Regions from separate parts of the Brevibacillus sp. M2.1A genome, predicted to be linked through region 1. Evidence: riboswitches for the same ligand, from Rfam matches in the RefSeq annotation. Region 1 holds a riboswitch; the other holds the start of a gene.
What was found. A riboswitch is a leader RNA that binds a small molecule or an ion and turns the genes downstream of it on or off. The one in region 1 is predicted to bind S-adenosylmethionine.
Positions count from the first base shown of each region.

Region 2: linked by a shared signal. The riboswitch ahead of HP567_RS28250 (sugar ABC transporter substrate-binding protein) and the one ahead of metK (methionine adenosyltransferase) in region 1 are both predicted to bind S-adenosylmethionine.

Region 1 covers NZ_JABSUY020000002.1:83,357-86,778, reverse strand. Annotated here, with positions in the region: gene HP567_RS29655 (S8 family peptidase) at 1-1,367, shown strand, start outside; SAM riboswitch class I at 1,429-1,530, shown strand; gene metK (methionine adenosyltransferase) at 1,664-2,869, shown strand; gene HP567_RS29645 (polysaccharide deacetylase family protein) at 3,021-3,422, shown strand, end outside.
Region 2 covers NZ_JABSUY020000001.1:5,927,743-5,931,164, forward strand. Annotated here, with positions in the region: gene HP567_RS28245 (sugar ABC transporter ATP-binding protein) at 1-711, opposite strand, end outside; gene HP567_RS28250 (sugar ABC transporter substrate-binding protein) at 805-1,827, opposite strand; SAM riboswitch class I at 2,198-2,317, opposite strand; gene HP567_RS28255 (ATP-binding protein) at 2,519-3,422, shown strand, end outside.

The DNA of each region.
Region 1 (3,422 bases):
AAATGAATATCCGGTTAATGCGTAACGGAGGGGTCAACAACGCTTTTACTTACGTGTTGACGAGTAAGTTTACCATCAATCCGGACCGTAACGAACCGAACGATACGCAAGAGACGGCAAGGCCGCTCGTAGGCAACCAAATCAGTGTAACAGGCAATTTTCACGATGAAGGGGATCAGGATTGGTTCTCCTACTATGTTCGTGAATACGGGCATTTGGATGTCTCCGTTAGTCCTGATAACAAGCGTGTCGATCTATTGCTGAGTATCGGTAAACAAGAGGTCGGAAAAAAGATGGTTGTCTGGGACCCTAACTACGATAATGGAACAAAGGACAATCCGACAGAGCGCGTTCAAAAAGAAGTGTCACCAGGCAAGTATTACATCCGTGTGAGTGAGTACAATCGCAATGCGGTGAATGGCGAATATCAGCTGGATCTGGGATACACGCCAGTAAAAAAAGATTTTAATGAGCCGAATGACACCTACCAAAAAGCGTCTCCGCTAAGCGGGGGGACAGTGATGTCAGGGACGATACCGACAGCTACTGATTCCGACTGGTTCCAATTTACTGTGAATAGTGAATCGTATGTGACGTTCCGAGCGCCATACATTCCTGTCGATAGCGGCTTTCGTTTCGCGCTCTACAGCGATCGAAACATGAACTATGCGATTGCTTCGACGAATGAGGTAGCGGAGCTGTCTAACCGAGGAAACGATATTATCGGTTTGCGTCTGCAGCCAGGAAAATATTATGTGCGCCTTAATAGCGGTACTTCGTTCAAATATGAATCGTACCGACTCACGGTGACGCAGCAAAAATTGATAGCCGGCTATCGCGATATTTCGGACCACTGGGCGCGCTCAGAGATCGTCAGACTCAGCTCACGCGATATTGTAAATGGATTTAATGATGCGTCGTTCAAGCCGAATCAGGCAGTGACCCGTGCAGAGTTTGCGACCATGCTGCTTAAATCGATGCGTGCGACCGGTTCCAAGGTAGCGACTACCTATACAGGAAAAACGACCTTCCGGGATATGCCAAAGCGGCACTGGGCGTATCACAACCTGGGTGTAGCCTACCAATTGGGAATTTTGAAAGGGTATCCGAAGAATGAAATGAAGCCGGATCAGCCGATATCGCGTGCAGAGATGGCGGTAATGATCGCGCGAGCACGTAATGTGTTGATGTATAACCGTGGTACTTCCAATTATCAGGATGTGCCAACGAGTCACTGGGCTTCTCCTGCTATTGAGGCTTTGACATCAAGAAATTGGGTTAATGGGTACGGTTCTTCCTTTAAACCGAATGGAAGGGCAACTCGTGCCGAGGTAGTAGTGGTACTTTCCAAGGCCTATCAACTATAAGTAAAATTTTTCCTATTGACATCTCTGAAAAAAACAATTATTCTATTATCCGTAATGGATACTCTTATCCAGAGCAGGCGGAGGGACTGGCCCTATGAAGCCCGGCAACCGATCTAGAGCGGTGCTAACCAGCAGAACGGACATCTGTTCTGGCCGATAAGAGGATGAAGGAAGCAAAAAACGCTCAAACCTTTTCCTCCTAAAAAATGGAAAAGGTTTTTTATTTGCGTTTACGTAGATAAAATCCTGACTCGGCTACCACACTATTTGTATGAGGTCAAAGGAGGTATTTTCTCATGGCTTTGCAAAAAGGTCGTCGTCTGTTTACATCCGAATCTGTAACTGAAGGACATCCGGATAAAATTTGTGACCAAATTTCCGACTCCATCTTGGATGCGATCCTGTCCAAAGATCCTAACGCTCGCGTAGCTTGCGAAACTTCCGTAACTACTGGTTTGGTTCTCGTAGCAGGTGAAATCACTACAAACACTTATGTGGATATCCAAAAGCTCGTTCGTGAAACCATTCGTGAAATCGGCTATGACCGTGCGAAATTTGGTTTTGACGCTGACACTTGCGGTGTTATTACCGCAATTGGCGAGCAGTCTGCTGACATTGCACTTGGTGTAGACCAAGCATTAGAAGCGCGCGAAGGCAAAATGACTGACGCTGAGATCGAAGCTATTGGTGCTGGTGACCAAGGTTTGATGTTTGGTTTTGCTTGCAATGAAACACCTGAGCTGATGCCACTTCCTATCAGCATGTCCCACCAATTGGCTCGTCGTCTGACTGAAGTGCGTAAAAACGGAACACTTGCTTACCTCCGTCCTGACGGAAAAACACAAGTAACCGTTGAGTACGATGGCGACAAACCAGTTCGCATCGATACAATCGTTATCTCTACCCAACATGCTCCTGAAACAACTTTGGAGCAAATCAAGCAAGATCTGGTTGAACACGTAATCAAACCAGTTGTTCCAGCTGAACTGTTGGACGCTGAAACCAAATACTTCATCAACCCAACTGGCCGTTTCGTAATTGGCGGACCACAAGGGGATGCTGGCTTGACTGGCCGCAAAATCATCGTAGATACTTACGGCGGTTATGCTCGTCATGGCGGCGGTGCGTTCTCCGGTAAAGATCCAACAAAAGTTGACCGTTCCGGTGCTTACGCAGCTCGTTATGTAGCGAAAAACATTGTGGCTGCTGGCCTCGCAGACAAATGCGAAGTACAAGTTGCTTACGCAATTGGTGTAGCACAGCCAGTTTCCATCGCAGTAGATACTTTCGGTACAGGTACTATTTCCGAAGAAGCTCTGGTGAAATTGGTTCGCAAACACTTCGACCTGCGTCCTGCTGGTATCATCAAGCAACTCGACCTGCGTCGTCCTATCTACAAACAAACAGCTGCATATGGCCACTTCGGACGCAATGACCTGAATGTTCCTTGGGAGCAAACAGACAAAGCAGAAGTTCTGAAGCAAGAGGCTGCTCAACTGTAATATTGCTGAATGACATAAAAAGAGCCTGGTATTGCTACTGGGCTCTTTTTCATGTTAGGTGCAAAGTCATCCAATTATTGGGTCAATTGTTGCACAGGAATTTGTAGGACTGTGTCGAATCTCCTAGTGAGGAAGTAGAGGAGGGGTTTTTTTGCCGAACAGAAGGCTCTTCCTGATCGTGTTTCTTACTTTTTTGTTTTTTGCAGTGGCTATTGGGTTGTTAGGCGAATCTTTTCTGGAAAAAAAGAATAAACAAGAAGTGCAACCTTTTCCCCAAGTGGATACGTCTATAAGCATAAGTGAGACAAAAAATGCTGAGCCAAACGTCACACCAATTGAAGAAGCAGCGGTTCAAACGAAAAAGTGGTATAACAATCAGGTTGTGGTTTTGACGTACCATCATGTCACGGATCAATCGAATCAGCGGTATGTCATAGCTCCTGATCAATTTGCCCGACACATGAAATTTTTGCATGATAACGACCTGAATCCGATTTCGTTGGAGGAGTTCCTGCGATTTATGGAGACGGGTACCTTACCGACTGAGAATGCT
Region 2 (3,422 bases), on a different contig from region 1:
CGCAATCACTTCGTCCATGTTGGTATTCACCGTGTCTGTGGTCATGACGTGCTGTCCATCGCGCATGATCGTGATCCGATCACAGATTTCAAAGATTTCCGGCAGGCGGTGGGAGATATAAATGATCCCGACTCCAGCTTTTTTCAACTGCGCAATGATTTGAAACAGCCGCTCGCTCTCCTTCGTGCTCAACGGCGCTGTCGGTTCATCGAAAATAACGTACTTCGCCTTTTGGACGGTCGCCCGTGCAATCAAAATCAATTGCTTTTCCGACAGCGTACATTCCTCGACGAGCATCCTCACCGGAATGGAAAAGCCGAAGTTTTTTAAAATCTGCTCCGTTTCGTTGTACAAGCTCTGCCAGTTGATCAGTCCTTTGGTTTTCGCCTGGACGAGCTGGTCCGCCAATATGTTTTCGGCGACGCTCAAATACGGGATCAAGGCGGTGTCCACTTCCTGATATACACATTGGATGCCCTGTGCTTTGGCATCCTGCGGCGAATTGATCGTCACAGCCTGTCCATCGATGGTGATCGTACCGCCATCTGCCTGATACGCTCCCGTGAGGATTTTCATCAGGGTACTCTTTCCCGCGCCATTGGCTCCGAGCAGTGCGTGAACCTCTCCTGCACGCACCTCAAAATTGACGGATCGCAGGGCAGGAACCCCAGAAAATTGCTTCGCCATCCCTTTCATCTGCAATGTGGACATGTTTCACACCTCCTGTTTACCTGCGTGTTCCCACCTCTATAAGGAAAAATCCCGTTGACGGTTACAGCTCAACGGGAAAAGCCAATTTGGTTCTTACTTGCCCCACTCTTTTACGTATTGGGACAGGTCGCCCATCGTTACTTTTTTATCCTTCGGCAGGTCCTCTTGTTTCACCAGCACTGGGGTTAGCTTCACGTTGTCTGGCACCTGCTCGCCTTTGATTTTTTGGAACACGGTTTGGGCATGGATGCGTCCGATATTGGATGGGTCTACTGCTGCCGTCGCTGCCCACGGAGAGTTTTCCGCCTGGATCATTTGCAGATCCTCATCGCTCAAATCGATGGAGTATACTTTGATTTCCGTACGGCCTGCTTGCTGGATGGCGCGTGTCGCCCCTTTGGCAAATTCATCCCATGCCGCCCATACCGCTGTGATGTCGCCTTTGTTCGGATACTTTTTCAAGATTGCTTCCATCTGCGTTTGTGTATCGAGAGCCGTATTGTTGGTAGCAGAACCGAATGCCGCAATCTCTTTCAAATCCGGATATTTCTTCTGGAAAGCTTCATAGGTCACTTGGCGCTTTTCCATAGGCGCAAAGCCAGCTACCCAAATCTTCACAATATTCCCTTTGCCGTTTGTATCTGCCGCCAGCTTCTCCAGGCTCAGCTCTGCCAACTTATTGTCATCCTGCGCCACAACTGGCACACCCGGAATGTTGATGTCTGTATCAAATAGAACGACCGGAATTTTTTTATCCACGGCCTTTTGCGTGCCCTGCTGCAACGCTTCCGCCGTACCATGATCAATCAGAATGCCGTCGAACTTTTGGTTCACAGCCGCATCGAGATTGGACGCCATTTTTGCCAGATCGGTATCTGCATTGAAAACGGTCAACTCGCCGCCGTTTTTCTCCACCTCTGTCTTCACGCCATTGATGTATTGTGCAGAAAACGTTCCTACGTTCTGACGCATGATCAATGCGATTCTCTTCGCCTTCTCTCCCGAAGCACCGCCGTTTGTGCTGCCGGTTCCCGTTGTTGCCCCGCTGCCGCATGCCGTCACAAGAACAGATGCTGCCAAAACAAGTGATGTGATCAGACCGAGTTTCTTTTTCATTGAGATGTTCCCCCTTTTTCTTTTTAAAACACATAACAAAATTAAAAATTTTGTTTCCCCTCATTCGATCGAAGCTTCTTTTGATTTCACTTTCAAAAAGGAAAAAAACTTCGTAGAAGAAGCGCATTTCCAGTCCAAGCGCCTCTGGGGCCCATCTCAGCGTAGGAAGAAATAGCGGCTTCACTTATGAAATCCTTCCTGAACCTTCTGCGTTTGAAGCGCTCCCGCTATTTCTTCCGAAGCGGACAGTCTTCACTCACAGCGGGGCGGAGGCCGAAGCGTAGACTGGAAATGCGCTTCTTCCCCACGACAGCTACGCAAAAAATCCTCTTTCACAGAGAAAGAGGACAAAAATCGACAAGATTCTCGCCTCTTATCTGTCAGGTATTCTACCTGTTGGAGTTAGCACCTTGGCTCGAAAGAACGCATTCTCTCGTGCTAGGTTGCCGGGCTTCATAGGGCCATTCCCTCAGCCTTCTCTTGATAAGAGTTGTTTCTATTTTCAAAACGTTTGTATAAGTATATACAGAATATAATCTGGCAATTACCTATCTGTCAACTAGGTTTACGAAACAATTTTCTTGATAAATATTCCAGTTTCTTCTGTAACATCAAGAGGGATTTTGTTGTGTCTTGTCGAATTATCGTAGATTGATACAAGCCTAGCAAATATTTGCGATGGGGATGCTACATGAGTCTATTAAAAGAAGTCATTCTTCAATGGTGTTTCGCCATTATCCCGTTTGTGTTTTTCAACATTTATTACCGTGACAAAATGAGGAACTACAGCCGTTCCTTTATTGTCATCACCAGCTCAGCCTGCATGTTTCTCGCGATGACCTTCGCCCCGAGTGTCACGAATGGCATGTTTTTTGATATCCGACATGTCATCATTCTTTTCGGACTGGTTTATGGCGGAGTCGAGATTGCCTTGCTCCTTCTGATTGAAGCCTTGGTTTATCGGTACTACCTCGGTGGCGAAGGAACATGGGTTGCCCTGCTGATCCTTACAGTCAATTTTGTCATATCACTCTTTTTGTATCGACACTACAAAGCCAGTTATCGGAAAACACTGTATCTTTTTATGACGAGTGCGATTTTTTCTACGGTTGCTTTAGGGACTACCTATTACTTTTTTCCCACCTATGTAACTCAACACCTCGTTTACTACACCATAGTGATTCCTATTCAAAACTTTTTCGGCCTCTGGTTATTAATGTCGCTTTTCAGCAAATGCGTTTCGGATAAGGAGCTGTTTATCCGCCACGCGCAAAACGAAAAAATCCAGACGATGAGTCATGTTGCTGCATCGCTTGCACATGAGGTTCGCAATCCGCTGACAGCAGTCAAAGGCTTCTTGAAATTAATACAGGAATGTCCGGAAAATTTGGTAAAAGTCGATCAATACATTCGGATCAGTCTCGATGAAATCCAACGGACAGAAGCCATTTTGACCGAGTACCTTGCGATTTCCAAGCCGCTCAAGGAACGGCATGAAATCATTAATGTCAGTGAGCATCTGCATGCCATCCGCGAAGTGATGCTCCCCTTTGCCAATATGCATAACGTGGAGCTTACGCTGCAAGACTTTGAGA